Chloroflexus aurantiacus J-10-fl: one gene and its partner. The protein of the gene in region 1 interacts with the protein of each later gene in a pairwise test. Links are inferred from orthologs where the notes say so. Each region holds a gene or a part of one and is shown on either strand. Other genes may lie near its edges.

Region 1 (15,914 bases):
GCTCGGTGAAGAACCGATCTTTATTCCTTCCGGTTCCTACGAGTTTGTAGCGACGCACACCGCCACCGAACCTGGTGTTATCCGTCTGCGCACCGAGCTTGTGCCCGATAGGAATGACACATTTACAGCGAACAATGTAGCGGGTGCGACCACGCTGGTCATGCCGCCACCAAATATCCTGTTGATTGAAGATAGTGGTGATGAGGGTGCTGTCCTCGCCGATGCGTTACGTCGGGCCGATATGGTGATCGAACGCAGCAGCGCCTCTGAACTGCCGGCCAACCTCGATCTGCTTACCCGCTTCGACGGCTTCGTGCTGGTTGATGTTCCGGCCACTCAGCTCTCATTAGAGCAGATGGTTGCCCTGCGCGAGGTGGTACGTAGCGAAGGCAAAGGCTTGACCGTCATCGGTGGTAATCAGTCGTTCACCCTTGGCGGGTATGCCGAAACCCCTCTCGCCGATGCACTGCCGCTGTTGATGACACCACCGCCACGCCCACAGCGAGCGCCAGTGTCGATCCTGTTCATTATTGACCGTTCGGCCAGTATGAGTGCTACCTTTGGGATCAGCAAATTTGATATGGCCAAAGAGGCTGCCATCCTCTCACTGACGACGCTCCAACCGGGTGACCGGGTTGGTGTGTTGGCCTTCGATACCGAGACGATCTGGACGGTGCCGTTCCGCACGGTTGGCGAAGGTGTTTCGCTGGTTGAGTTGCAAGACCAGATTGCGACAATGTCGCTCGGTGGTGGAACGAATATCGAACGCGCCCTTTCGGTTGGGCTACCGGCGCTGGCGAACGAACCGTACAGCACACGCCATGCGGTATTACTGACCGATGGTCGGAGTTACAGCAACAACTACCCGCGCTACCAGCAACTGGTCGAGACTGCGCGCGCTGCGCAGATAACGCTCTCGACAATCGCCATTGGTAGTGACTCTGACACCGAACTCCTCAATCAGTTAGCCAGTTGGGGGAATGGCCGTTACTACTTTGTCGCCGACGCGACCGATCTCCCGCGGATCACGTTTCAAGAGAGCGAGATCGCAACCGCTGAACTCACCGTCGAGCAACCGGTACCGGTGATCTTGCATCAGCCTCACCCCCTGGTACGAAACCTCAATCCGCGTGAACTCCCTCCGCTTGACGGATACATCGCCCTCCAGCCACGTCCTGAAGCCTCAATGGTGCTGAAAAGTCCTGCGGAAGACCCGCTGCTGGCAGTCTGGCAGTATGGGTTGGGGCGCAGCGTCGCCTGGGCGGCGAGTGCAACCTCGCCGTGGGCAGGTTCATGGCCGGGTTGGCCAGGCTACGAGCAATTCTGGGCGCAGATCGTGCAGTACACGCTACCAACCCCCGATAGCGGCCCGTTGCAAGTGCAGGTTGAAACTGCGCATGGCCGTACCCGCCTGGTCGTTGACGCTCGCTCTGCCGGAGGGAAGCCGATAGACCTGGCCCAGGTCACTGCCCGAATCGCGCTCCCCAACGGAAACGAGCAGAACATCAATCTGATCCAGGTCGCGCCGGGGCGATACGCTCGCGATCTTTCGTTTACAAGCGTTGGCCCCTATGCGATCACGGTGACCCTCTTCGCCAACGGGCAGACGTTACAACGTAGCATCGGCTACGTCCAACTACCCCCGGCGGAGTATGCGTTTCCGCCACCACAGCCATTACAGGGTGAGCGTTTACTGGAACAGATTGCCACACTAACCGGTGGGAGTATGGAGGTTGATCTCTCTGCGACCACACCGGCGGCTCGCACAAGCGGCGAAGTAGTAGCGCTCTGGCCATACCTGGCCGGACTGGCACTCCTGCTCTGGCTGGTCGAGATTGCCCTGCGCAGAAATCGCCTGCTCGTGTAGTGCGGCTGAGACCACAGCACGGTAGCCCAACCTGAAGGCTACTGGTATCGGCTTGAGCCGCACCGATTCCTTCACCTCACAACAGGCGTATACTTTCAGGAAAGCGTCAGCAGATAAGGGAGCAACCTTCGTACCCACAACGATATGATACCTGAGATTGATCACATCATCACCACCGCGATTCACGAGCGTATCTTTCCAGGCGCCATTGTCCTGGTGGCGCAGGACACCCACATCCTGCATGCGGCTGCTTATGGCACCACGATGTACGATGACCCCGGCACCATGCCGGTCACGCTCGATACCATCTACGATCTGGCGTCGTTAACCAAAGTCTTCACCGCCACCGCCGCACTCCGCCTGCACGACGCCGGCATGCTACCACTCGACCAACCCATCCAGCACTGGCTACCGGCACTGCATGCACCCGACATCACCGTTCGCCATCTCCTGAGTCACTCCAGTGGTCTGACCGTCCAACTGGCGCCCTTAGCCCGCGCCGGCGCCGCAACGATCAGAACAATGGTCTACACAGCCACTCCCCGCCATCCACCCGGTCGCATCGTTGAGTATGCCAACCTCAACACCCTGTTGTTGGGTGATGTCGTGACCGCGATCTACGGTGGTTCACTGGCCGACGCCCTGACCGAACTGGTCTGTGTACCGCTCGGCCTGCACAAGACGCGCTTCAACCCACCGACGGAGTGGCGGGCAACCATTGCCCCCACCGAATGGGACTGGGAATGGCGTGGTGGCCTTGTACACGGCGTGGTGCATGACGAAAGCACGTATGCGCTGGGCGGCGTTGCCGGTCATGCCGGCCTCTTCGGCCCGGCGGCTGAAGCATTGCGGCTGGTACAGCTCTTCATCCAGGAAGGAGCCTGGCAAGACCGCCAGCTCCTGCGGGCCGGCACAGCACTGGCTGCACTAACCCCACAACCGGCCTCCGACACCAGCCGATTGGTGAGTGGCCTGGGCTGGATGCTACACCGCCCATACATGGGGAGCGCCATCCACCACGGCTTCGGCCATAGTGGCTTCACCGGCCCCCTCCTGATCGGCATTCCCCAGCGGAGACTGGCAATCGTCCTGCTGTGCAACCGCACCTACCCCAAACGAACACCGCCGCCGTACCGTCACCATGCGATTGCTGCTATGGTTGTAGACGCAATCATCCAGGCGATAGATCGTTAGCGCTCTTGCCAGCCAGATTGCCATAAGTACGGGTATAATGATAGAGAGCGATAAAACCGTTTGATTCAACCTCTTCCAGGAGAGTGATATGAGTCGCAAACGCTATCAGCAATGGTTTCGCATTCTGAGTGCCGTCATCATCGGCATTCTGGTTCTGGCATTAGTTGTAACGGCGATTGTGCCGTACTGATCGATAGAAAACACCTATGCGCTACACAATGCTTTACGATGGCAACTGCCGGATATGTCGCAGCCAGGCCGCATTGATTGCCGGTTACGATGATCACAACCAGATCGAGCTACTCGACGCCAACAGCACCAGTGCACGGGAACGTTTTCCCCAAATTAGCCACGAAGAAGCGATGGGGCAATTGCATGTCGTCGGCCCAGACGGTACCATCTACCGTGGTGCCGAGGCAGTACGCGAAATTCTCCTACAGCTACCGACACTGCGCGGTTTAGGTGAACTCTTGCGCCTGCCTGGTGCCCTGACACTGGCTCAGCCGGTGTACGAATTGATTGCCCGCAATCGCTATCTCTTCGGCGGTAGCACGACGTGCGATGATGATGCCTGTCGACGTCGCTAATGCCGTATCCGGCTTGCCAGTAACCCAGGTTGCTACCTTTGTCACCACAGAGGATTAGGTATAACCTGAGTTGCTACCGTGAGGCGTGACGTAGCGCATCGATGGGAACTGGATACTCCCCACATCGTTCATGCAGGTACGCCACACAGTGTTGCGCACAACGTCGTGCTGTTTATCCTGGCGGTCAAACTCCATGGCATGCCCATAGTACAGGCGGCAACTTGAGTTATCAGTAGTAATCTGATCGATATGCGAGCCTTGGCGTCGAGAAGCTGAACAACGTTTTACATCCTGGCTACACAGGCAGCCAGTTCAGGACACCACATGAAATAGGGAAACTCCCGAACCGGCTGCGTATGTGACAAGCCCATTCGCCGCACACTATGCTGCACTCCCGATAACACTATCCGTTGCCGTGCAATCGACGTAATGTTTCCTCAAGCTCGCGGAGACGAGCTTCGACTTCCGCCCGTGCCGCCGCTTCTGCCGCTCGTGCTTCGGCTTCACGGCGGGCCTGTGCTTCAGCGGCGGCGCGAGCCTCGGCTTCACGGCGGGCCTGTTCTTCAGCAGCGGCGCGTGCTGCCGCTTCTGCGGCACGCGCTTCGGCTTCATGGCGGGCCTGTTCTTCAGCAGCGGCGCGGGCCTCGGCTTCACGGCGGGCCTGTTCTTCAGCAGCGGCGCGAGCCTCGGCCTCACGGCGGGCTTGTTCTTCAGCCAGGCGTGCTCGCTCTTCCGCTAGCGCCCGGGCTGCCGCTTCCTGGCGGGCACGCCGCACCACCTCAGTGTAGTCGCCGATCTCCACCCCCTGCTCGTCGTAGCATACCACGTGGTCGCCCATAATTCCGACCCAGAGCCGGGCTATCGCCAGATACACCCGCCCATTCGCGTCGAGCCGCTGGCGTACATAGCGATCCCCGACCAATCGATAGTCCAGTAAGCGCAGCTGTCGTGGCTCAGAGCGGGTGGTGTCGACGATCACGTACTGCGCCACCCTTGCCCAGGCATAGTGCTCAACCTTGGCCTCCAGATCATTCTGGCGGGTCTCCGGCGAGGTAATCTCAATGATGAGCGCCGGACGCTGGCCTTCATCCCGCACATCGAAAGTGCTCCAGTTCCGCCGTGCGGGGAGACCGGGAATGACCGTCACATCCGGGCTGTGCGGGCGGAGGTTGGGCACGTCCCAGGCGATACGCACATCGGTGAGCACAATGGCTATCCCCGACGGCTCCAGGCGCTCCCGCAACACACTGGTGAGATACATCCGGTCGGTTTCGTGACGGTCGCGCTATGCACGATGACGTCTCCCACCTCCGGATGGAGGACATCCTCGAGAGTGAGTGGCACCTGTTCGAGGTGATGGGGATCGTCGGGGGTGGGGCGGGGCACAAAGCGCCAGCCGTAGCGAAACGGGTCGTCGGCAGGGGCTGTACGTGGTGCGCGCGCACGAGTCAGGTTGGGCTTGAGGTGGGTCATCGTGATACCTCCCTGATGATGTTGGTATCGGCGTGGAAGCGGCGTTGGAACAGTATTGTACCACACCGGATCGCCAGCGTGCCGGGTGATGCGTGTGGGAGAGAGACGGTCTGTTGATGGTCGGTGCGCAAAGGCAGCAGTGGCGGGCAGATGGAAGAGCGTACTGGATCATAATGCGCTCCTGAGCAGAAACGGTGTTCTCTATATAAACCGGTTCAGGAGCGCAAACGTTGCGCGGAATATAGTGAGTAAATCATATCTTGAATGACATCATTCGGGTCGTCAGACCCATGCTGGCGCACTGCCGGCGTACTACCAGTGCGCTTATGGTGGTTTGTCAGCGGTGCACACGAACCGGTTCACGGGTTATCACGCTCAGGTACAGCGCCAGCGTGATGGGTGATGAGTGGGTAACGGTGGTGTTGTATCCACCAGTGACCTGCGACACGCCCCGATCCTATTTCATCTCTGGGGGTGGGAACTACCGGTGACAGATGGCTCCTGCTGTCGCGTGTTGGCTCAGGGGAGCGATATACCGTAACTTCTATGTCCCCTTCCCGCCGTCAGGCCAGTCCTGCCGTCATGCGGGCTGAAGCCCTGCCTGACCGCGTGCAAGCCCCGTTAGGGCAAGTGCGATACCCCCTCCTCGCGCTACCCCACCAGTCCCGCCTATGCATTACCCACATGTCACACAGAAGCCGGTATGACCCCTCATAACACATCGTGCTGAACACGGCGCATCGTTCGTCACGCACACCAGGCGTCAGGTGTTCCGCAGCCTCGATCCCGCGTGCAGCCAAACCCGCCGATCTGGTCGTGCGGGCTGAAGCCCTCCCTCACGACGTGGAAGCCCCGTTGGGGTTATCCACACGTGCGTCTGGCACCACTCCTCGCCGTCAGGTCAGCCCCGGCGGGGCTTCTACGAATTGAGGCTGGGTTTTAACCCGCCGACTCGCCGGCCCTCATCCCCGGCCCCTCGCCCGCATGCGAGCTATGCAGTATTCGAGTTATGGGTAATGCATGGCAGTCCCGCACGGGGGTGCACGAAGCGAGAACAGGGTTCTACCCTATCGATTCTGATGACAAACGCTTGCAGAAACATTAGAGAAGCTGATCTTGGGGTCGGTCAACTCACCCCTTCACGGCGATCCTCGCGCCAGCGGAAGACAAATTGCTTATCGCCGGATCGATCACGGCGAAACCGCCAGAGGCGGGTTGGTCGCCCACGGCCTTCACGCATATAGGGTGTCTCTTCCAGAATACCGGCCTCTTTGATCTTGCGGTAGAAATTGCCCTTGTCGAGCTTTTCCCCCAAAATCTGCTCGTAAATGTGTTTCAATTCGAGGATCGAGAAGAGTTCAGGTAGCAACTGAAACGCCAGCGTCGTATACTCAAGCTTCGAGCGCAATCGCGAGAGGGCATAGGCCAGAATCTGATCGTGATCGAAGGCCAACGGCGTGGGCAGGTGGTCAACCGGGAACCAGCGCACATCGCTGTTCTCAGCGCTCACCCGGATCGTCTGTGCATCAGCGCGTACCAGTGCAATGTAGGCCACACTGATCACACGGTGACGCGGATCGCGCTGAACATCGCCGAAGGTGTAGAGCTGCTCAAGGTACACATCTCGTACCCCAGTCTCCTCTTCGAGTTCACGACGTGCAGCCTCTTCAAGCGATTCGTCAAGCCGGATGAAACCGCCCGGTATCGCCCAGCGTCCTTCAAATGGCCAGCGCTTGCGCTGTACCAGTAAGACGTGCAGGGTACGATTGATCAGGCTGAAGATGACCACATCGACCGTGACAGCCGGCAGTTGATATTTGCTGATGTCGTAAGGTACCGGGCGTTCATCCTGCATGATCGATTATCTCCCTCCGTTGTGATTTAGTGTTATTTATACACTAAAATACTAACGGTGTCAACTCATTGCTGCTGCTGCCGCGCCGAGGAGACCGGCTTTCGGTTCGAGAATGACGTGAATCGGCACCTGGCTCAGCAATTCACTGAAACGTCCTTTATCACGGAAGACCTGTAGGAATCGTTCACGCTTGATCAATGGCAGCATCCGTGGTGGTAAACCACCGCCAATGTATACGCCGCCGGTCGCCAGTACCTTTAACGCCAGATTGCCGGCTTCGGCTGCCAGAATGTCAACGAACAGTTCAAGGGTGGTACGGCATACCAGGCACATCTGTTCGGTTGCCATCCCGGCCTGGACAATGACCGGTGTGGGATCACTGGCAGCGGCCAGTTGCTCGGCGACCGCCGGCGTTTCGCGTTGGAGCAGTCGATCACGTACAAAAGCGTACAAATTCGGTATGCCAATGCCCGAGCAGACACGTTCGTAGCTGACGTGATTGTACCGTTGATGCAGGTAATCGAGCAGATCTTTTTCAACCTGATTGCGGGGCGCGAATGTCGTGTGACCGCCTTCAGAGGGGTGCGGGCGATAGCGCACCCCGTCCCAGGTGAGAAATGCCTCACCCAGACCGGTACCAGGGGCGATGACCCCAATTGCGCCACCAGCAATGGCTTGCCCCGCAGTAAGTGTCTCCAGATCAGCAGGTTCGAGAATCGGAACCGATTGGGCAATCGCTTCCAGATCGTTTAACAGGCGTACCGGTGCGCCGTTTAACACTGTACTCAATCTGGCAGCGTCAATTGTCCAGCTCAGATTCGTGATACTGGCCCGTCCGCTGACCACCGGCCCGGCGACGCCAAACGCTGCGCCCTCAATGGGAACCGGATGTTGTTCGCGAAACTCAGCGATCATCGTCTCTAAATCGGGATAACGCGCACTGGCAAATGTCTGTTCAAAAACCGGATGATGTGGCCCGGTCGCCTGATCAAAGAGGGCCAGAATTGTCTTTGTGCCGCCGATGTCACCGGCCAGATACATAGATCACCTGCATTATTTCAACACATGCCCTGTCCACAAGAGTAAGGTTCTGTTTTGACCCGCTTGCATCCTTTAGCCCATCACTTACCCGGAACGGCCTCACCCAACGCTATGCGCAGCTCGCTAATGGCATCCGGGATTGGTTGCGGGCCAAATACCGCCGATCCAACCACTGCCACCGTCGCACCGGCAGTTGCACAGGCGGCGATGGTGGTTGGATTTACCCCACCATCAACCATAATCTCCACCGGACGATCACCCAGCAGGGTGCGCAGCCGCTGTACTTTTGCGAGTACCGACGGAATGAGCGTCTGTCCGCCAAAACCGGGATTGACCGTCATTAACAAGATGAGTTCTACCTGATCGATTAGCTCTTCGACCATGCTGAGAGGAGTTGCCGGGTTGATAGCAACCCCGGCTTTTTTGCCCAGATTGTGGATCATTTGCACGGCCCGATGCACGTGAGGCGTCGCTTCAGCGTGGACGGTTATCAGATCGGCACCGGCAGCGGCAAAGTCGGCCAGGTAGCGTTCCGGCTCAACAATCATCAGGTGAGCATCGAGTAATGCTCCGTATTGATCGGCTAGTGGTCGCAATGCGCGAACAACCAGCGGACCGAAACTAATATTCGGCACAAACCGGCCATCCATCACATCGAGATGAATCCAGTCAATACCGGCAGCACAGGCTGTGGCAACCTGTTCGCCCAAACGCGCAAAATCAGCCGTGAGAATTGAAGGCGCAAGCCGCATAGCATCCCTGTTGTTATGATGGTTTCAATCCACGCCTTCCGCGAATGAAAGCCTACCAGGCTATTGTACCGCAATCGCTGGTGGTCACGTGCTGCACACCGTCCGGGCCGGCTACGAAGAGATCGGTTGCCAGACCAATGAACAGACCGTGTTCGACAATGCCGGCTCGCGCTGATAGCTGAGCTGCCAGCGCTGCCGGATCATTGAGTGGGCCGCACTTCCAATCGAGAATGAGGTTTCCCTGATCGGTACGGAAGGGTTGACCATCGGCCCGCAGGCGAAGCTGCACCGTTCCGCCTTGTGCCTCCAGCCAGCGTGCAGTGGCGCGCCAGCCAAAATCGACGACTTCGAGCGGTAAGGCAAAGCGTGTACCGAGGGCTGGTGACAGTTTGCTGTCATCAACAATAATCGCGACCCGCCGACTGGCCTGCGCGACCATCTTTTCACGCAATAGTGCTCCGCCGCCTCCTTTTATTAACGATAGTTGCGGATCAACCTCGTCAGCGCCGTCAATGGTCAAATCCACCGCAGCGACTTCGTCGAGCGTTGTGAGCGGAATACCCAGTTCGCGAGCCAGTTGGGCAGTGCCCTCGGCACACGGTACACCAACGATGTCGTTCAGATCACCCTGGTGCAGACGTTCGGCAATCATGCGTGTTGCGTAGGCGGCAGTACTGCCAAAGCCCAACCCGATCACCATCCCTGGCCGTACCAGGGCTACCGCCGCCGCTGCCGCCATTGCTTTGCGTGTCTCAGTTGACGTTGTATTCATCGTCGCTGTCACTCTTGTTCTGTGAAGTGCCTAGACCATTCTTTGCAGCCACGCTGAACGGGTGTGCAATTGGGCAGCCGTCGGCGCTGCTACATTGACCAGTGATAGCATATCATATGGCGCGACAGCCAGTGTCACCGGGACGTCAATCAACGCATCTCCCCGGAAGAGGGTCAACCGCACGACATCACCGGGTTGACGTTCAAGCAGTCGTTGCTGCAAACGCTCTTCATTGACGCGCCAGCCATCGAGGGCAACCAGCTCATCATCGGCATATACCCCCGCTTCGTAAGCAGGGCCGTCACTGCGCACTGTAGCCACAATGGTGCGCTCACCCTGTTTCTTCCAACTCACACCCAGCCATGCCGGTGGCTGACCATCGGGCCGTGGTCGGCGGTATTGCCAGCGCGGTTCCAACCCGACAACAGCCAGCGCTGCTGCATAATCCAGCTCGTCGACACCGACAACATAGCGTTCGTAGAGCGAACGTAAGCCATTGTCTGTACCGCCAATCGCTTCAATTGCCGCCAGTACTGCGCCGTCCTCCGGGATGCCAGGCCCGGTGATTGGGTAACGCTGGTACAAATAGCGCATCACATCGTCGAAGCTGCGTTCGTTATTGGTTTGCGCCCGGATCGCCATGTCAAACATCCAGCACACCAACGCACCTTTCAAATAGTACGAGATGCTTGAATTGATACTGTTTTCATCAGGACGGTAGAACTTAATCCAGGCATCAAAACTACTCTGTTCGAGGCTCTGGAGACGACGACCGGGTTGACTCTGCAATTGGACGATCTTCTCTGCCAGTTTTTGCAAATAACGCTCTTCACTCATCAGCCCGGCCCGTACCAGAAGCAAATCGTCGTAATAGCTGGTGGCACCCTCCATCAACCACAGGAGTCGGGTGTAGTTCTCGTTTTGATAATCGAACGGCCCCAGGGGTGCCGGGCGCAATCGCTTGACGTTCCAGGCGTGAAACAGTTCGTGCGAGGTCAGACTCAAATAGCGCTCGTAGTGCTCACCGAATGTCCAGCGGTCAACCATATTGGTAGCACTATTGCGATGCTCGAGTCCACCACCCTTGCCATCGGTCAGATGCACGATGAAGGTATAGTCGCGGTAGGGTAGACTACCGAACATTGCTCGCTGCACCTCAACGATTCGTTTGGTGTCGGCCAGCAATCGCTCTTCGTTTTCGTTGCCGTGGCCCCAAATGGCAATAGTGTGTGGGACATCATCAACCGTGAAGGTGAGCAAGCGATGCGTTCCGCATTCAACCGGGCAATCGATCAATTCATCGTAATCGGTGGCCTGGAATGAAGCGCGCTGCGGACGCGCCGGATCGGGCGGTAACGCGGTCAGGCCGGTCGTCACCTGCCAGCCGGTGGGCGGATCGACGTGCAGGGCCAATGGTTCCTGCGTGCGACCGTGGACATACATAAACACATTTGCGCCATTGAAATAGCCGTGCGATCCGTCAAGATGACTGGTACGCACGGTAAGATCAAATGCGTATACTTTGTAGGTCACTATCACCCGCGACGCAGCACCGGCCTCAACCAGCCAGCAATCTTTGCGAATTTTTCGCCACGGCAACCGCACACCCTGCGTGTCAACTGCTTGAAATTCCTGCACATGGCGTGCAAACTCACGAATCATATATGAACCAGGAGTCCATGCCGGTAACGATAGGCGAATCTCACCGGTTTCGTTACGTTCGATCTCGATCTGCACATGAAAGAGGTGGGAATGCGGCATTGGCATTGCAATCGTATAGGTGATCATGATGAAGCTCCTTGTCCAAAGCTATCGAAAAGAGCATGAATGTCGGTGCATGACAGGCAATTGTTCGTAACAATAACCTGCAAAACCGGTGAGCGCAACGTTTCTCACGTGTTTGTGAGATATGCAAACACACCCAAGTATAGCATGGCAGCGCACGGGGGCTGAAAGCCAAAAGGCCGGGTGGATTCTGGTGGAGGAGAGTTCATGAGCCGTGATCCGACAATTCCCCTGCCACCACCCCTAAGCGTTGAGATGCCAAACTGGCATTCTCGCTCCGCATGCAGTGAGATCACGTTTCGGCGAAGATACCGTTACCGGGCAGTGATGCCCGTGTCGCGTGGTACGGAGTGCGGCAGCCATGCTGCCGCACCAGCCGTACTCACAATCCGGCGCGGATTGCAGCGGACTCCCGTGCCGGCACGTGCCTCTGATGATAGGGATGGCTGAACGCAGGCCAGCAGCCTGCCCCACAGCGTGCTGGTGTCGGTGGGACGCAGGGGCGGTTCCGTAGGGGCGGGTTCTAAACCCGCCCCTACAGACGGTGCCTGGGCCGTTCACCTGACCATCCAGGGGAGGTGGTGAATAAGGGACATCACCCGATCACGATGGTCGTGATCACAGACCCGGCGAACGGCATTGCCGCTGCACCCGCCGGGGTGGATACGGGTTTCCGGCGGCGTTACCCGTGGCGCGTGGTATGGAGTGCGGCAGCCACGCTGCCGCACCAGCCGTGCTCACGATCCGGCGAGGCTTGCAGCGGACTCCCGTGCCGGTACGTGCCTCTGATGATGGTGGGACGTAGGGGCGGTTCCGTAGGGGCGGGTTTAGAACCTGCCCCTACGGATTGTCGCGTGGGTGTTACGTCACGAACGGGAAGCGGATGGTCGCAGTGGTGGCGGAGGTAGATGGTGTATTAGACCGTGGCGCAGGCTTCTAGCCTGTGCACCAGCGGCCACGACCAGCACATGACGGCGGTAGTGGGGATGCCTGCACGCGGGCTGGAAGCCCTCGCCACGGGGAGCGCTTGCAGCCCGGCCTAACGCAGCGTGACACGTGGGTAATGCATAGCCTGCACTGCGGTAGGGGGGCCGGGGCTGAGGGCTTTCAGCTCATCATCAAGCCCTACCGCTTGCCCGCGCTCACAGGTTCTGTTCATCCTTGAGCCGTTGGGATCAGGGGACATCAGTTCAAGATGTGTCTCTGATGTTGTGCAGTGAGCAACGTCGCGTGGAGTCGCACTGGTTGATAACGACAAGCAAATTGCATAGGCGCAAGCCTGTGCATTCGCGGCTGAAGAGTGCCGAAGACCGGGTCTGGTGTAAAGCTAGGTGCTGATCAAGCGTTGACTACGCTCCAACCGCTCGATCCACGGGGCGAGAAATGGTTGCCAGACCGCCTGCCCATCAATCAGCATAGACAACCTTTGTGCTTCGGCTGACATCATTTCTTGCAAGGCAACGATTAATCCGTCTGCTTGCTCAAACTCACCGGCAGTCTCGAAGAGGGTGCGCATCATCGTGAAGCGATCCCCAATTGGGATTGAAAATCCGAGCCGGCGGGCCAACTGTGAGCAATCGGCGCGGCTGAAGAAGATGCCGGCGCGTACCGGTGTAATGAGATGACGTATCAGCGTGTTGAGGTCATCTGTTTCTGGCGAGGCAGCGCTCGTGGCGAGCGGAATGTATGAGCGAGATGAGGACGGTACCGGTTGAAGACGCTCCAGCTCGCTCTCGATAAATTCTACCGCGAGGGTGGCCAGGGTTTGATAGAGTGGATGACCGGGAATGCGCTGCACAGCATGCGCCCAAACCGGCACCCAGACGGCGAGATGGTTGCCGAGAAAGGACGCTGCGTGTTGGTGTGCCCACTGCTGCAATCTACTGTCGCCATCGGCCAGAGCTGCTGCTTCAGTGGCGATCAGGCGGGCAAGAAAGAGGAATTCGATCCCCAAATGGTCGGGAGCACCAACAGTCTGCGGTGGCGTAAAGCCACAGGTAGCGTAGAAAGCCGCCACCTGATCGGCGGCTGCGGTGTTGAGCATGAGTTCTTCGTCGCGGTAAAGCGACTCGTAAGGGTAGACATTGCGTCCGAAGGTCTGCTCATACGCAACCGCCAGGCTCTCCGGTTGATCTGTCATCACCGTTGCCAGTTCAGGCAGTGCCACCGCCTCCGCCCAAAGCTGAGCGGAAGGCGGTGCGATAAGGAGACGGCCAATGACATCGGCCAGGGTCTGGCGGGCTACAAGGTCAGCGGTATCGTTCACGATTTTTTCTCCGGCAGGAAATACGCCTCACGGGCCGGGCGGAACGGTCGCAACAGCCAGTGTGGCCGACGCATGCCGTTTGGTGACACCTTGCTTGCCGGTCGCGTCATCGCCAGCCATTCACGGTAGACTTCGTGTGCCCGTTTGGTATCGACATAAATGTCGCCATAGCGGTCGTTCGGGCCGGCTGGTTCGAGGCGTACTTTCTGATGCCAGCAGTGCATGCCGCTGATTGGATCAGGGTGTACGGCAAAGGTCAGGTTCTGATGCACACCGGCATCTTCCCACCAGATGCGCGAGGTGTCGGGATCGTCGCTCTCGTAGGGGCGGATGCCGTGAAGCTGACGCATACGCCATTCACCCTGACCCTCTTGTTTGAGTTCGACCAGAGCAGTCGAGAGTCGACCGCCGCCATCTTCCTGGAGTCGCCATCGCCCCAGATGGTGCGAACAGGCGATGACACCAGGGCGAATGCCTTCAGTCACCCAAACCCGATCAACGAAGTAGCCGATCTCGGTCACGACTTTGATCAGGTCACCGGTACGCAAGCCGAGCCGTTCGGCATCGCTGGTGTGAATCCAGACCGGGTTCTTGTGGCTGATCTCGTATAGCCACTTGGCATTCCCGCTGCGGGTGTGAATCAGTGTAGGTAGTCGGAAGGTAGAGAGCAGTACCGCCTCATTCTTGCTCCGGTCAATCTTGCTGGGATGCACGTGGCTGTGAATGTACGTAGGAATAGCGTACTCCGGCCACCCCCAATCGCGTAAGGTAGTTGAGTAGAACTCAAGCCGGCGCGACGGGGTGGGGAAGCCGGTCACAATCGAACCGTCTTCCAGTTTGATACCAATTGGTCGGCCACGTTCGGGATCAGGCTCGAAGTAGGGCAATGGCGTAATATTCGACGATGGTGGTGCCGGTGTTTTGGTGTAGACGATACCGGTATTCGGATCAATCGTCGCGTCGCTCAGGTCAGCCGCACTGAGTGGTTTATCGAAGGTGGGTTGTACGCCCTTCCGCAGCTCGAATGCACCGTAGCGACGCATGTATTCCAGCGGGGTTAATCCCTCTTTCGCCGCGGCTTCGGGCAGACCCGGCACGTGGTTCTCGAACATCCAGCCGTAGAACTCATCAACAGTAATCTTCTGACCAGGTCGGTACGGGCTTTCAAAGGTCTTGCGAATACCCAGGCTACCATCGGGATCAATCCGCCACGACAACTCGATCCAGAACTCAACCTCTTCCCAGACTTCGCCGGGATTAGCGTCACGGGTATCGTTCACCGGCTTGCCCAGGCGGCGCATTGCTTCGCGCAGAACCGGCTGACGGAAGGCAATCCAGCAACCGGCGTGCGTCTCCTGGCTCATCACATCGTGGCGCTCGGCGCCGACACCCATCGGCAAAATATAGTCGGCAAACCAGCCGGTCTCGCTCCACGTCGGCGAGAGATGGACGTGGAGACCGATCTTGCTCTCGTCGGTCAAGACCTCCAGCCAGCTCATGCCATCGGGGTTTGTCCAGAGCGGATTGTAGACACGGGTGAAATAGGTGTCAACCTTACCCCGTCCTTCTTTCAGGAAGTGCGGGAGCAAAATGCTCATTTCATAGAAATTGAGCGGATACTCCTGTGGCCAGGTCAGCTCATTCCAGACCTTCACGTGGGGTGCCATGTTCGGGTGACGCGGAATCCATTTGTCCCACACATTGGCCGATGTTCCACCTTCGACCCCAATCGATCCGGTCAGGACATTGAGGAACCAGAGACAACGAGCGACCATCCAGCCGCCGAGGTTGGCACTGGTTGCGCTGCGCCAGCTATGGGTGGCGAGTTTGCCTTCGCAACGGGCGATGATTTTGGCTACACGCTCGATCTGCTCAGCACTGACTCCACTCTCCTGGGCCGCAAACTCAAAGGTATACTGAGCGTAAAGCTCTTGCAACTTCATCTCGAAATGCTCAAAGCTAACCGGTAGATCGGGATGTTCGGCCCGCAGATAATCTGCCCAATTGACCCAGCGGCGCACAAAATCGCGATTGTACTGCCCGGTACGAATGAGATAGTTAGCAATCGCAAGCAGAATTGCCGTCTCGCTGCCCGGCCACGGCGAGAGCCACTCATCGGCCAGTGAGGCGGTGTTCGAGAGGCGGGTATCGAGCACGATGAGCTTTGCGCCGGCCATCTTACCTTCCATAATCCGCTGGGCGTGCGGGTTGAAATAGTGGCCGGTCTCAAGATGCGAGCTGATGAGGAGAATGACACGCGCATTCGCGTGATCGGGTGAAGGCCGGTCGAGTCCCATCCACATCGCCTGCCCACAGCGTGCA
Region 2 (15,822 bases), 790 kb from region 1 along the record:
CCCGCGGTTTTCTGGCCAGTAAGCCATTGCAGGGCGCGACCATCCTGGTTTCGGGCTATGAAGGGAATGAGATGCTCTACGCCCGCCTGTTGATCGAAGGCGGCGCCCATGTGCCGTATGTGAGCACGAGTATTGGGCCGAGTGCGCTCACTGCCGCCGACGAAGCCTGGCTGAAAGCGCACGGCACGCAGGCCGTGATCTATCGCAAAACCCTGGAAGATGATAAGGCGGCAATGGAACGCTGGTCGTTTGACCTCATCATCGGCACCACGACACTGGCTGCCTACGCTAAAGAGAAGGGTATTCCCGCCGTCTACTACACCAACATCCTCAGCGTGCGCCCCCTCTTCCTGGCCGGGGGGATGATCGCTTCGCTCACCTTTGTCCGTGATCTGCTCAACCGCAAGCCCATCTACGACCGCATGCTGGCCTTCTTCGAGGGTGATGATCGCCGGGAGGGACATCGATGAGTATCACGCTGATCCGCGATATTTCTGACACAAGTAGCTACTGGGGAGCGTCGTGGGTGTTTGGCTGCTTCCCCGATGTGCATATCGTCTGCGATGCACCAATCGGTTGTTACAACCTGCTCGGCATGGCGGTCACCGATTATACCGACGCCTTGCCACACATGGCCAACCTGACCCCAACCTCGATCCGCGAGGAGGATGTCATCAACGGTACTGCCAAAGCGCTGATTCGCACCATCGACGATCTGCGCACGATGGGTATGCTGGACGGCAAACGCTTACTGGTCATCTCCACGGCTGAGAGTGAGATGATCAGCGCCGATCACGCCCAACTGGTCGCTCGGATTGATCCCGACGCCCGCTTCTTCTGGAGCCAATCTCTGGAACAGGACGAATGGATAGGGCGTGAACGCGCTCTGCGCTTTGCCTGGGAACAGTACGGCAAGCCGTTTGTTGACGCGGATGTCCAGCCTCGTCCGCGCACGGTCAACATTATCGGGCCGTCCCTTGGCTGCTTCAACGCGCCAAGCGACCTCTACGAACTGAAGCGGTTGATCACCGGGATTGGTGCCGAGATCAATCTCGTTTACCCCTACGAAGGCAGCATTGCTACGACACCCAAACTGGCTGAAGCGGCAGTGAATGTGGTGATGTACCGCGAATTCGGGCAGGGGTTGGCTGAAGATTTGGGACGACCGTATCTCTTTGCGCCGTTTGGTGTGTTTGGGACGACGGCCTTTTTGCGCGAATTGGGGCAGCTCCTGGGCATTGATCCGGCCCAAGTTGACGCCTTCATTGAGCGCGAGAAGCGCACCACCCTGCAGCCGGTGTGGGATTTGTGGCGTGGGCCGCAGAGTGACTGGTTTGCCACCGTGGATTGCGCTATTGTCGCTGCCCGCAGCTATGCCGATGGTCTGCGCAGCTTTCTCGGCGACGAGCTGGGGATGAAGATTGCCTGGGTATCGGGCCGCCCGCGCCGGGAAGATGAACCCGACAATATCGAGATTCGCAAACGGTTACACGCCAAAGCGCCGGCCTTCGTCTTCGGTAGTATCAACGAGAAGATCTATCTGGCCGAAGCTAACGCTCGCGGTACCCATTTCATTCCCGCAACCTTCCCCGGCCCGGTTGTCCGTCGCACCACCGGCACCCCGTTTATGGGCTATGCCGGCGCCGCCAATATCATGCAAGAACTGGTGAATCGGTTCTACGAAACGGTGATCAACTTCCTACCGGTCGAGACCATCAATCCCGGCCCTGCCGGCCCACCCAAACCGACCTCTGCGGAAACGATGCCCTGGACGAAAGAGGCAACCGAGCGGCTGAACGCAGCCCTTGAGGCCGTCCCTTACCTTGCCCGCATCAGTGCCAGCCGCACCTTGCGTGCCGCCGCCGAGCAACTTGCAAAGGCACGTGGTCTGAACGAGGTTGGCATCGAGATTGTCGAAGCGGCAATTGCTCAGAGTGGCGCGGCGTGATATGCTGAACAGAGAACGTCGTCTCTTGACGGCGTTCTCTGCCGATGATCAGATCACGTTGCGGAGTAATGCTGCATGCATATCTTAGTGACCAATGATGACGGAATCGATAGCCCCGGCCTGTGGGCACTGGCCAAAGCAATGCGCGCGGCGGGTGCCAGGGTGAGTGTCGTTGCTCCAGCCGAAGAACAGAGCGCCATGAGTATGGCGCTGCCACCGCAAACTAACCGCGAATTACGCGCAATTATTCCCCCTGCCGAACTTGATGGTATGCTGGCCTTTGCCCACAATGGCTCACCGGTGGGCTGCGTGACGGTGGCGATGTTGAGTGGGGTGCTGCCTCCAATCGACGCAGTCGTTGCCGGCATTAACCGTGGCCTGAACGGTGGCAGTAATGTGATGCTGAGCGGTACGGTCGGAGCGGCGATGATTGGGGCGCTGTGGGGACTGCCGGCTATGGCCGTCTCCCTGCAATATATCGGCCCTGAGCCGATGCCGTGGGCGACGGCAGCTTACGTTGCCGAGCGCTTGTTTCCGTTGCTCGAACAAATTCGCGGTCAGGCACCGCTGGTGCTGAACGTCAATGTCCCCCACGTCGCTTCACCAGACGATCTGCGCGGATTTCGCCAAACCCGTCTTTCAGAGTTTTTCTTCGGTCACTACCTCGATATTGAACTCAACCCGACCGGCCCGGTGGAACGTTCACAAATCATCTTTCGCTTCGCTCGCGAACGGGTTCCCGATTTCGATGTCGATACCGATGATGGTGCGGTGCGCGCCGGTTACGTCTCGATCACACCATTGCGACCGCTGATGAACAGCAGTCCGTTGACGCTCAATTTACCCGATCTACACGCCTGATCATGCTCTGGCACTCATCCCGGTTTACGTAAGCCACGCTTCCGCGCCAACCGCACTGCTGGTTGGGCAGCGGAAGCGGTACGTTCACAATACCTTCACGCAGCGCTCCGCTTATTCGTGCTATACTGAGCAGCGGTCAACAACTACACGTTGTTCGACCAAAGGATTCGGGCCTGGTTTCCCGGAGGAAGTATGTCAACACTAATTGAAGCAATCGTTGCCCGTGAGGTGCTTGATTCACGAGGCAATCCAACCATCGAAGTCGATGTGCGGCTGGAAAGTGGTGATGTCGGACGGGCCATCGTACCCAGTGGTGCCTCAACCGGCGCCCATGAAGCGCTGGAGTTGCGCGATGGCGACAAATCACGGTACAACGGCAAGGGGGTGCTGAAAGCCGTACAGGCGGTCAACGAAGACATTGCCGAAGCGTTGATCGGCTTCGACGCTGCTGACCAGATTGCCCTTGATCAGGAACTGATCGCGCTCGATGGCACGCCCAACAAGAGCAAGCTCGGTGCCAACGCCATTCTGGGTGTCTCGCTGGCGGCGGCGAAGGCGGCTGCGGCTGCGTTTGGCCTGCCCCTCTACCGCTACCTGGGTGGTGTGTACGCCCACGTACTGCCGGTGCCGATGATGAACATCATGAACGGCGGTCAGCACGCCACGAACAGCACCGACTTTCAGGAGTTTATGATTATGCCGGTCGGTGCCGAGAGCTTCCGCGAGGGTCTGCGCTGGGGTGCCGAGATTTATCACATGTTGAAGAAGGTCATTCACGACCGCGGCTTCAGCACGACGGTTGGCGACGAAGGTGGGTTTGCCCCCAGCCTGCCTACCAACGACGCCCCACTGCAACTGATCATGGAAGCTATCGAGAAGGCCGGCTATCGCCCTGGCGAGCAGATCGTTATCGCCCTCGACCCGGCGACAACCGAGATTTTTGAGGATGGCAAGTATCATCTCAAGCGCGAAGGCCGTTCGCTTTCCAGCGCCGAGATGGTTGACTACTGGGTTGATCTGGTCAATCGCTATCCGATCATCTCTCTCGAAGACGGTCTGGCCGAAGACGACTGGGAAGGTTGGGCACTGTTGCGAGCGAAGCTGGGCGACCGCGTTCAACTGGTCGGCGATGACTTCCTGGTCACGAATGTGCAACGGCTTCAGCGGGCAATCGAGGCCAAAGCAGCCAACTCCATTCTGATCAAGCTCAATCAGATCGGTTCGCTCACCGAGACGCTGAGTGCAATCCAACTGGCGCAGCGCAGCGGATGGACGGCAGTGGTATCGCACCGTTCCGGCGAGAGCGAAGACGTTACGATTGCCGACCTGGTGGTAGCAACAAATGCCGGTCAGATCAAGACAGGAGCACCGGCACGTACCGACCGGATTGCCAAGTACAATCAACTACTGCGGATCGAGGAAGAGCTGGGAAGCGCTGCCCGTTATGCCGGTCGTAGTGCGTTTAAGGTGTAGGATCGCATAACATCTCCTGCACTATACACTATACACCGGGCGAACGTAGCTTGCAGGGCAATCGTTTGGTTGCCCTGCAAGCTACATCTGTCGGTAAGGGACGCTTAACCTTCAGATACAACGATCCAATCGCCACCCACGACAACCACCTGCGTCTTCACCCTCATCCAACCGACTACCGAATCATCAGGGCGGCCTGACGACCGCCCTGATAATTATTATCGTTCAATTAGCGCTGATCAATCGGCACATAATCCCGCCGCTGTGGGCCAACATAGACCTGTCGTGGACGGGTAATCTTCTGCTCGGGGTCTTCGAGCATCTCGATCCACTGTGCCAGCCAGCCTGAAGCGCGTGGAATTGCGAACAGGAAGGGGAAGTACTCGATTGGGAAGCGCAGTGCCTGATAGATCAGACCGCTGTAGAAATCCACATTCGGATAGAGCTTGCGCGAGATAAAGTACTCGTCTTCCAATGCAGTTCGCTCAAGCTCCATCGCGACATCGAGCAGCGGGTTGGCAGCAGTAGCCGCAAAGACTTCGTGAGCGATCTTACGAATGATCTTGGCCCGCGGATCGTAATTCTTGTAAACGCGATGACCAAAGCCCATGAGACGCATTTCACCCTTCTTCACCCGCTCGATAAATGCCGGCACGTTCTTTGGATGGCCGATCTGCTGCAACATGCGCAGTACCGCCTCGTTGGCACCACCGTGGAGTGGGCCGTAGAGAGCGGCTGCGGCAGCGGCCAGCGCATTGTACGGATCAGCGTGGCTTGAGCCAACACTACGCATGACCGAGGTAGAGCAGTTCTGCTCGTGATCAGCATGCAAAATGAAGAGCACATCCAGCGCTTTGGCCAGCACTGGATTTACTTCATACTCGCGCTGATTCATATAGTCCATCATGTACAGCAGGTTGGCGGTGTAGCTGAGCGAGCTATCGGGCAAATTGAATGGACGACCGATGCGGTGGCGGTAGGCAAAGGCAGCAATTGTCGGGATCTGGCCGATAATACGCCAGATTTGCTTTTCGCGCACAGCCGGATCGTGGATGTTCTTGGCTTCGGGGTATAGCGTGGACATTGCCGCTACGGAGCTGATGAGAATACCCATTGGATGGGCGTCGTAGCGGAAGGCTTGAATCAGCTCTACCAGGCTGTTGTGGAGGAAAAGATGCCGACTGATCCGGTATTCCCACCAGGCCAGGCGTTCCTTTGAGGGGAGTTCCCCGTACAGCAGCAGGTACGCAACCTCAAGATACGAACTCTGCTCAGCCAGTTGCTCAATTGGATAACCTCGATACTCTAGAATCCCCTTATCACCGTCGATGTAGGTGATGCTACTCTTACAGGATGCAGTATTGAGGTAAGCCGGATCATAGGACATCAAACCAAAATCGTCTTCCGATACTTTGATCTGGCGTAAATCGGTTGCCCGAATGGTGTTGTTCTCGATGGGAATCTCGTACGTTTTACCGGTGCGGTTGTCGGTTACGGTGAGAGTGTTCCTGGTCATAGCCATGCTCTTTCATGCTCACTGCGACTGCATCGCCATTGATACATCAGTGCTACCGCACTGTGATCGACATCATGGAGGCCGTACTACAGTAGTTCTATTGTGGTGGTACGCTCCTTCGTATTGTACCAAAAGTTGTTACAGATTGCACGGAGTTGAGTTATAGCCCACTCTGCCACCACCCAGGATTGTTGGGCAAGTGCTGACAGGTGTGTGACCCAACCCGCTGCGCCGGTTTAATGACCGGCAATCATGGCCGGTGCCACCACTTCAATCGGGACGCGCCAGACGGTTGTATCAGTACCTGCGACCGGTAGCGGTTCGAGGGAGGGCCAGCGGTAACTCCCAATCACAAGCCAGTAACGGCCCGGAGGTAGATCAGCCGGAATGGTCAAACGACGATCATCGATCACCACTTCACCTGCCTGCCAGAGACTGGTTGGGCGTCCCCCGGCTGCCGGTGGGCCATCGACATCAACAATGCGTTCATCGCGATCATTGCGGAGATGCAGCATAATACTCCGTTCATCGAGATTGCCACGCACTGCTTCCCACCACAGCGTGATGGCAATGCTTTCACCAGCCGTTACCCGCCCGGCACTCAGATCATACCCGCGCAGCAGCATATCATCCCCAAAACGAATGTTAAGAGGATTGACAGGACGGTTCATCGCTGTTGCAAGGAGCGGATGTTGCGCGACCCAATCGAGTGTAACATTGCCGGCCAGATCGATAGTGAATGCAAAGAGGTCTACCGGCGTCAGCAGAGCACGCTGATCGGTACCGAGCCAGAGCCGGGCTGTGTAAGCGCCGGGTTGTCGTACACCTTGCTGAACACCGAGTGGTAATGGTTCGCCGGCCCCATCAACGGCAATTGCCGTCCCATCACGCAGATCAATCGTGATCGTTTGCTGCTGGATGGTAGCAGCAACCGGTACGCGCAACCCGTAGCGCCCGAAGAAATACCCCTGTCGTCGATCCCACAACTCAATAGCGGCAACCACCGGGCCACTGTCCGGGTTGAACATCGTCAGTGATGTTGTTATGCGCAAGTCGTCTGCCGTACTGGTTGCCTGTAGCACGACATTATGGGGTAATCGCCCACGAACAACTGGTGGATCAGTTGTCAGCAACGCACTCTGAAGCAGGATCGGTTCGGCTCCGTGCTGACGCACTGCTACTGCCCGCGAACTCAACAGAGGGCCAACTGTTAACCAGCTTCGCCCTGCCGGGACGCGATACGTGCGACCATCAATGCTCAGGCCACTCTCGGCCAACGCCGCAACCTGGAGGGTCAACCAGCGCTCATCTGGTTCGCTGGCAGAAGGTATTTCGTTCAGTCCCAAACGTCGATCAGAAACAGACAGCGTCATTGCCTGATCAACGCGCAGCAATTGATCGAGAGGTAAATGGGCAATCACCGATTCCGGCTTTCGATAAAGAGCATAGGTGTCACTACGCCAGACTGGAGACGCGACAATTCCCCAGGCAGTCGGATCTTCATCGCGATGCAACAGCACGTAATCGCCAATACCTGTAGTATTTGTCGCTACCGACGTTGCATAGCCGGTACGCACCGCACCGTACACAGCAGTATGATCGAGTAAGTAAGCTGCCAACGCACTGTTCACACCCTGCACTCGTGGATCTCCCGACAGAAATACGCTACTCCCTGCCGGTACGACCTGCCGCAAATCGCGTAATGCCGGCAGGGTGTCGGCAAAGAGGCCAGGGCGCTCCCAATGATCGATAACAACACGCACAGCAGTAACTGCGATGGAAGCCCCGACACATAACGCCACACCAACAATGCTGATCAGGCGCCACCGGTACACCGGCTGCATCCATCGCTCAACCAGAGCTTGCAGACCGGCAACGGCTAGTACGACAGCAAGCCACCCTACGTAGGCTGCTGCTTTGAGGTAGCCGTAGTGATACCCTGAACCAAAGCGCAAATAGAGCAGAAACAGGATCACGCCGAGAAGTATCCCGATCCAGCGTGCACGTTGAGGGGTTACAACAAGTGCATAACCGGCCAGTCCTATCATCATCAGCGCAGCCGCCCCGGCAAGCGGGTTTAATGGTTCGGGTGCAGCACGCAAACGAAAGGGGGTTAGCCCAACAATATCACTCAGTGGCACAAAGCGAAAGAGACCAAGAGTGGTTAAGGGCAGACTGTAGCGGTAATTAAATCCGGCAAAATAGTCTGGTATTGTAGGTAACGCTAGCAGGAGTGTGACCAGAAAGAGACTCACCGCCTGCCGGATCACCCGCCAGCGGTCTTGCGTTTGCCAGAGTGTGACGATCCCGATTCCAGCCGCCATCAGGCCAACCGGGCCAAGCGCCGGGTAGTAGGTGATCGGCAACGCCGCCAGGCCGATGGCCGCTGCAACCAATCCCTCGCCAAACCGGGGAGCCTGAACAACAGCAAGCCCTACTATGATTGCCAACGGTATTAGCGGCCAGGCGGCAAGCTGCATTCCGAAGTTGAAGAAACTCACCCACAGTAAGAGACCATTGAGCACGGACAGTAGCGCAGCGATGGTCGCTGACCAGCGCCGCAGATCGAAGACAACCTGTAACAGCACGTATATACCGACACCACCCAACGCCCGCAACCAGGCCAGCAGCGGGGCAAAGCTGGTTAGCGGTTCACTGCCACCGAGCAGATCAACGCTTCCCTGCCAGATGCTGAACCCAAGGGTTAACCCGATCCGGGGTGGACTGGCATTCAGATCGCGTAGTGGATTAGCCGGAGCGGTGGCAATGGCGCTTACCGGCCCCCGGCTGAGGTAACGAGCGGTTGGCCAGTAATTTTCAATATCCCAACCTTCACCAATCGGTGCCGAGTAGCCATAACTCAATAACGGTGCGACACCGATAATGATCCCAACTCCTGCCACCAGAAGTGCCGGCCAGTACTGCCGCAGGGCTATGGATATACGCGGTGGGCCGTATCGCCACCATGCCAGCCCGTTACACAAACCACCGAGCGGCAAAAGAATGCCCAGTGCCAACCCTAATCCACCGAGAAAACGCACGACCCAATACCCAATGACTATCGTCAGTGCGTATCCCATCAGGGGCGCTAGCAACGCTCGCCATGGCTGAAGTACAGGCGGGAGCAGGAGTCGTGCAATTCCCCACCCAACCCAGAACGCCAGCAGACTTGCCGTTATCAGCGGCAACAGGATATCAACAACCAGCGTATTCATACCGATCCCGGCCTCATTGCCGAAATGGCAATCCCTCGCGCAGCGGGGCGGAGGGATCGCATCCTGCGACTGTCGAGGTCAACTATCAATATCCATGTAGCGAATCGTCGACATCATTGCCGACGGGCAACGTAGAACAACACCAGCGCCGCACCCAGGTAGAGCGCCGCCGAGACACCAATCAGCGCCGGTAGTGCTCTATCATACAACAAACCAAGACAAGCGCTGCCGACAAACCAGCTCACACCAAAACCGGCGTGAAACAGGCCATACGCCGCACCTCGCCGATCAGGTGGTGCCAATTGGCCTACCGCAGCGCGCAAGATTGACTCTTGCGCTCCTAACACTGCCCCCCAAAGGACAACACCGATGATAACGGTAAGCAGACCGGTACTGAAGAGAAGTGGGGTGCTCAAAGCTCCCAGAGCGGTTACCCCAACCAATGCGCCAAGGCCAATCCGGTCGTAGAGCAAGCCAAAGCCGAACGCAGCAACAGCATCAACCGTCATCGCCAGCGCGTACAATGCAGGAATACCCGCCGGCTGAACGATTTGCAGGCGCTGTAGATGGTAGGCAGCCAGGGCAAAATCAACACTGGCCGCCGCAAAGAGGGCAACGCCGGCCAAGTAATACCAGAACTGACGCGAAAAGCCGGTTGTGGTTATTGCCGGGGTTTGTCGCGCTAAATCGGCAGGCTGTGGAAAGCGCATCCGTGCCATCAACAAGACCATCATGCAGAGCAGGCCAGGAATAATCAATACCCCAAACGCCAGTTGAAAGTTCCCACTGAATGCCAGGATTCCGGCCAGCAGCAGCGGCGCCAGCACTGCACCAATCTGATCCAGCACTTCGTGCAGCCCAAAGCCTTTACCTGCACCTACTCGATCAGCAGCGTATGAGATCAGGGTATCTTTCGCCGGACTGCGTAACGCTTTGCTCAAACGCTCAACCATCAACAGACCAACAGCCAAAGGCCACGCATTGGCTAAAGCGAGCAACGGGACTGCAATAACCGTCAAACTATAGCCAAGAATAGTCAGCAACCAGTAGCGCCGGGTGCGGTCGCTGAGATAACCGAAGACCAGACGCAACCCATAGCCGATCAGCTCGCCAATCCCTGCCGTCAACCCCACAACCGCACCACTGGCACCGAGCAAGGCCAGATACTGACCACTCAGACTTCGGCCACCCTCGTAGACCATATCGGCCAGCAGACTCACGACACCCATGAGGGTAATGAACTGAAGGGCACGCTTGTAGGCCGGGGAAGATATAACGCTCATGGCAAACCTCTCGACGCATGTCCTGTACCAATGACCTGGACAGAAAGATGTGACCAGCAGGTAAAAACGCAACAGATATTAACGTCTATTAACGTCTTCCCCCTCCACGATGAGTCGCAAAGGCTACCAGAGCGTGCCAGATCGCAACTGCCGCCAGGCGTGCAGTACGATCATCAATATCGTATTGGGGATTGAGTTCACTGAATTCGATCAGGCGCGTGCGTGGCTCAGCACCGGCCAGCGTTGCCAGCGCAACCAGTTCATCACCGCGCATACCGAGCGGGTTGGGGGCGCTGACTCCAGGCGCCTCGGCAACCTGTACCACATCGAGGTCAAAACCCCAGCCGATACTCCCGGCATCACTCGTAGCGAGTAGAGACCGCATCGTATCGGCAACCCCATAGTGACGGGCAGTGTTCAACTCGATAATCGTCGCACCTCGTGTGCGCAGGTATTCAGTATACGCGGGTGAGTTGGCGAATGGTTGCACCCCACATACCCAGTAGCGTTGTGGTGCAATCAGACCTGCTTCAATCAGTTGCCGATAGGGGGTACCGCTATTTGCCGGTTGATCGGCCCGCACGTCGTAATGCGCATCGACATTAATTGCCAGCGGCGGCGGCGGAGCTGCCACTGCCATCGCCGCCATATCGGGAAAGCTAATATCATTCCCTCCGCCAAGCGAAATGAGCAACTTTCCATCGGCAATGATACGCGCTACCAGAGCCTGCTGACGCGCATGAATCGTTTCGAGGTCGCCGGTGGTATCTACATCACCGAGATCGCAGATCGTAAGATGTTGCAAACCGGTAATACCCAGGCGGTATAGACAACGCCGAATTGCGGTCGGCCCCTGCGCAGCACCGGGCCGACCACGATTACGCAGCACGCCGATGTCCTGTGGACAACCGAGAATCACAACCTGAGCAGCATCATACCCGCCCACACCGGGAATGACTAATTCACCCAGACGTTGGTCGTTCGGATCATCACGGCGATAGAAGAGATCACTCGCCGGGGGATGTAGATGTGACCATGGCACGTTCACTGGCGGAAGAAATCGATGACCTGGCTGCGTTCTTCTTCACTCGGCATCAATTCGATGAAGGTGATGCGATGCCAGGGGAAAATCACGGCCTGTACACCGGCAGCCAGATACGGCACCGGCTTGCCATCACGTTTGCGCATATTTGTCACTTTAATGAAGAGATCGCCGGGCTGCGGCTCTTGATCGATATCGGCCAGCAGCGGATCTTCGCCGGTGAGATGAAGAATGACTGTTTTCGGCATACAGAAGCCTCCGCAAAGAATGTGTCTTATCCGTTTGTTTCAAATCGCACCAATAGCATACCAAACTGTATTTCGTCACCATGGTGCAGCGGCACAGGACGATCCGGTGACACCCGTTGGCGATTCAAAAACGTTCCGTTAGAACTGCCCAGGTCTTCGAGAACATAGCTGCCATTGTGACAGACAATACGGGCATGGCGCCGCGAAACACCAGCATCGTAGCCCCCATCAAGACTCAAATCAACATCGGGAAAGAAGTTCCGTTGTTGATCTTTACGCCCAATGACCAGTTCAGACGTAACCGGCAAAACGATACGCCGTCCTGAACTCAAAACCACCAGGGCAATCGTTGCGCTTTCAGTCTTGGTAGCGGGCGCCGGCACGATGGTAGCGTCGTCACCGTCCAATTGGGGAGCTTCAGCAGCCGCACGATTCAGAGAGGCCGTGGTCTGGCGAGTAGACCTGGCATGGATCAAACTGGCACCACAAACCGTACAGAAGATAGTCCCATCGAGTTGTTGCGCCTGACAGTGGCTGCAAATCACCATTGGTCATCACTCCAGACTACGATTGCCCTTCGCGCCCAATCAGGCCACGTGTACCGTATTTAATCCGCTTGCGACCTTCTGCACTTGCCTGCCCGGAACGCAGCAGTCGGGTTGCTTCTTCCTGCACAGTACGGGCCAGTTCAATTTCACCTGCTTCAAACAGCCGCGTACCGGCCATTTGCAATCGTCGGGTTGCTTCTTCGAGCTTTCCCTCTTCGACTGCCTGCCAGGCACTGGCCTGGAGCCGATAGGCCACCAGCCGTTCCAGCCAGTGTTTGACCGTTGGATCAACCTCATCGCTGACTTCATCAGGATTGCGGGTTGTGACTGTGAGAACTTGTTCATGGCTTGCAGTGGCGCCATCACTCCCCGGTGTACGGTAGCGCAGGCCAAGACGAAGCAGCGTATGGCGACCAACCGGCAACGGTGGGACAACCAGCTCCATCAGTAACGCCTGTACATCATTTTCGGGCCAATCGCCGAGTGCTGCCCTCCAGACAAAATCAGCCTCTTCAATAACCGGTAATGGCCCGATGTACGGACGCACGCGATCAAGCGAGCGAAGCAGGGCCTGGGAAGGCAGCATAGCTCGTAAGTGGACATCCTGAGCAAAGATGTTGTGCATCCGCTCAACTTCAGCAGTAAAGATTTTGGTAATTTCCGCCGCCGAGGTGATGTAGTGAGTACGACTGTTCTCACGGGCCGCAATAGTTTCGAGTAAATCTTCGTTCCACTCACTCCCAATACCGAGAGCCGTAATCCCGATACCCCGTGATTGCGCACGACGGGCAATCTCTACACAGCGCCCCTCATCGCCGTAGGTACGGCCATCGGTGAGGAGGAGCAGACGATGGACGGCCCGCGGCATCATCGCTCGTTGTAATTCCTGTACACCAAGCGCCAGTCCGGTTGCCATCTCGGTACCACCCGCAGCTTCGATAGCGCTGATCTGGCGTTTGATCTCGGCCCGTGCTCGCGCCAGTTGCGCTGAGACCACAACTTCAGCACGGTCATTAAAGGTAACCAGCGCAAAACTCTCGTGATCGCCCAGCAGATCGAGGATTTGCATCGCTGCCTGCTTGACCTGCTGGAGACGCTCACCGCGCATTGATGAGCTGCGGTCGATGACCAGACACAGGTTGAGCGGCAGGCGCGGCATTTTGGTCGCACCGCTCTGCGCCGATAGCTCGACAAGGGCATAAAGCAACTGCGGCTCTTGACTGGCCGGTAAGACACTTCGACTGGGCGTGATGCGCAGGTCAACCTTACTCATAGCTATGCCTCATCGAGCGGCAACGAAACAACCACCGCCGAAATATTATCGTCGCCGCCGGCCAGATTGGCCAGCGCGATCAACTCTCGACAGACATCATGCGGCCAGGGACTATGACGCAGCGCTTGCTCGATAGCCTTTTCCTCAACCAGACTCCACAGACCATCACTACAGAGAACCAGATGCGAGCAGTTGGTCAACTGGTGGTAGACAAAATCCACTGCTATCTGCGGTTGTTGCCCGACGGTACGGTAAAGCTGATTACGCAGGGGATGATCACGCGCCTCTTCCGGGTCGAGCTGTCCTAATGCAATCAGACGCCCCACCGTCGAGTGATCAGTTGTAAGCAGACGTAATCCACCCGGTTCGTACACATAGCACCGAGAGTCACCTACATGGGCGATGTACAGGCCGTTCCCAATCACCAGAGCGGCGGTACAGGTGGTACCCATATCGGAACCGGTCGCCTGGGCTTCCCGCCAGATCGCCGCGTTTGCCTCCTGCACGGCCTCAATCATCAACGGCTGCAACGCTTCGATCAAACCATCCTCAATCACTGGCAACACCAGCCGCTCAAGCACGCTGGTGAGCACCGTCTGCACTGCCAGCCGGCTGGCTACCTCACCACCCTGATGGCCTCCCATACCATCAGCGACGATGAATAGACCTATAGCAACATCACTCCCCTCACGGGGAAGGGTCATAATCGTAGCCAGAGCACAGTCCTGATTTGCTTCACGCACACGCCCAATGTCACGTAATGCAGCAGCGGCAAAACCCTGCGCTGAACGGCGTAGCGTCAGGGCTGGCTGATAATCCTGCCCGATCTTGCGGGTGCCATCTTCTTCTGGCGGCGTCAGGCGCTGCAGTCGTTCGCGCTCAGCTTCAATGTCGGCCTGACTTAACGGTTCGGTCGGCGTTTCGTCCGCTGCAGGAGTTGTTTCATCCGACATAAGCCCCAATTCCCTTCGCTCTATCGAACTTACGCTTTCAAAGCGTAGAGATGATGATCCATGGAACCGATGTAGACAATGCCATTGACAATCATCGGGGTTGAGACAATCGCCCCTTCGGTTGGATATTTCCAGATCAACTGCCCACTACCGGCATCAAGGCAATAGACAGCCTGATCAACCGCACCGAAATAGAGCCGACCACCTTCTACCCGTGGTGAGGATGTGATCTGACTGCCAACTTCATACTTCCAGACCAGGCGGCCATTTTTGGTATCAAGCGCGTACATCACGCCATCGACACCACCCACAAAGACCCGCGTCCCAACCACAAAGGGTGATGAGTTGATGTAATGGCCGGTACGGAAGCGCCAGGCCGGCCAGCCACCTTCGGCATCGAGGGCGTACAGGTTCTGATCAAGTGAACCGACAAAGACCAGGCCATCACTGTACGCCGGCGACGAACGTACCGGCTGTTGCGTCCGCTGTTTCCATTTCACCGAACCGGTACGGCTATCAAGACAGTAGACATTCCCGTCGTCACCGCCGATAAAGACAGAAGAGCCATTGATACAGGCAGACGAGCGAATGGGGTTCCAGGTGCGGTATTTCCAGATCAACGTACCACGCAGACCATCAATGGCATAGACATGCTGATCATCGGAGCCAACAAAGATCACCCGATCATCAATTCGGGGTGACGAGCGGATCGCCTTGCCAGTCCGAAACGTCCAACGCACGCCACCGCGCCGCATATCGAGGGCGTAAAGCGTACCGTCTTCTGAGCCGATATACACCATATCCTGCCAGACTGCCGGCGACGAACTGATCCCACCCTCGGTCGCATATTTCCAGCGAAACTCGCCCCGTGTTGCATCAAGCGCGTAAACGTTGGTATCGTAACAGCCGACAAATACTAAACCGCCGCTGACAAAGGGCGACGAACGCACTTCATCTTCAAACTTAAACCGCCAGACCAACTCGGTGGTCTGCGCACCCTTGAGAACTGCCGGCGCTGATACCGTTGGCTTAGCCGTACCGGCCCCGGCCAGTGAAGGCACCGTCAACAACGCCTGGCGAAACTCTTCGGCACTCTGCCAGCGCGCTGCCATATCATACTCAAGCGCACGAGCCACTACCGCTTCCATCTCTGGTGAAACGGTTGGGTTGATCTGACGGATCGGGCGTTCTTGAAACGTAAAGGGTGTCTCGAGACGCGGATCGGTATTCGTCAACAAGTGGTGCAGAGTGGCTCCCAGCGCATAAATATCACCAACCGGCTCAGCAACTCCACGGTACTGCTCAGGCGGTGAATAGCCCTCGGTGCCGATCATTGTGCCTTTGCGGTCACCCCGATTAAGATTACGTGCAATCCCAAAGTCAATCAACACAATCCGATCATCGCCGACTACCATCACATTGGATGGCTTCATATCACGGAAGACAATCGGTTCCGGTTTAT

What was found.
Region 2: the proteins of rpe (region 1) and eno interact in binary tests that used the Escherichia coli proteins (3 or more experiments, as listed by UniProt). The link is inferred for Chloroflexus aurantiacus J-10-fl from one-to-one orthologs.

What each region holds. Positions count from the first base shown.
Region 1 is NC_010175.1:4,285,740-4,301,653, forward strand. The notes cover bases 6,934-9,848. They hold rpe (ribulose-phosphate 3-epimerase), read right to left. Parts: upstream 8,770-9,848; coding sequence 8,098-8,769; downstream 6,934-8,097. Other genes in these bases: CAUR_RS16785 (NUDIX hydrolase), read right to left, coding at 6,934-6,976; glk (glucokinase), read right to left, coding at 7,037-8,017; rpiA (ribose-5-phosphate isomerase RpiA), read right to left, coding at 8,822-9,541; CAUR_RS16805 (M61 family metallopeptidase), read right to left, coding at 9,572-9,848. In the rest of the region: CAUR_RS16765 (VWA domain-containing protein), read left to right, coding at 1-1,867; CAUR_RS16770 (serine hydrolase domain-containing protein), read left to right, coding at 2,012-3,061; CAUR_RS16775 (thiol-disulfide oxidoreductase DCC family protein), read left to right, coding at 3,268-3,648; more of CAUR_RS16785, read right to left, coding at 6,248-6,933; more of CAUR_RS16805, read right to left, coding at 9,849-11,329; CAUR_RS16810 (TorD/DmsD family molecular chaperone), read right to left, coding at 12,654-13,592; CAUR_RS16815 (molybdopterin-dependent oxidoreductase), read right to left, coding at 13,589-15,914. UniProt on the Escherichia coli protein: Catalyzes the reversible epimerization of D-ribulose 5-phosphate to D-xylulose 5-phosphate.
Region 2 is NC_010175.1:5,076,481-5,092,302, forward strand. The notes cover bases 2,319-5,141. They hold eno (phosphopyruvate hydratase), read left to right. Parts: upstream 2,319-3,001; coding sequence 3,002-4,282; downstream 4,283-5,141. Other genes in these bases: surE (5'/3'-nucleotidase SurE), read left to right, coding at 2,319-2,809; CAUR_RS19975 (citrate synthase), read right to left, coding at 4,512-5,141. Also shown: bchY (chlorophyllide a reductase subunit Y), read left to right, coding at 1-470; bchZ (chlorophyllide a reductase subunit Z), read left to right, coding at 467-1,948; more of surE, read left to right, coding at 2,024-2,318; more of CAUR_RS19975, read right to left, coding at 5,142-5,798; CAUR_RS19980 (hypothetical protein), read right to left, coding at 6,035-9,013; CAUR_RS19985 (MFS transporter), read right to left, coding at 9,127-10,296; CAUR_RS19990 (formimidoylglutamase), read right to left, coding at 10,385-11,338; CAUR_RS19995 (hypothetical protein), read right to left, coding at 11,341-11,586; CAUR_RS20000 (FHA domain-containing protein), read right to left, coding at 11,613-12,134; CAUR_RS20005 (vWA domain-containing protein), read right to left, coding at 12,151-13,407; CAUR_RS20010 (PP2C family protein-serine/threonine phosphatase), read right to left, coding at 13,410-14,360; CAUR_RS20015 (outer membrane protein assembly factor BamB family protein), read right to left, coding at 14,390-15,822. UniProt on the Escherichia coli protein: Catalyzes the reversible conversion of 2-phosphoglycerate (2-PG) into phosphoenolpyruvate (PEP). It is essential for the degradation of carbohydrates via glycolysis.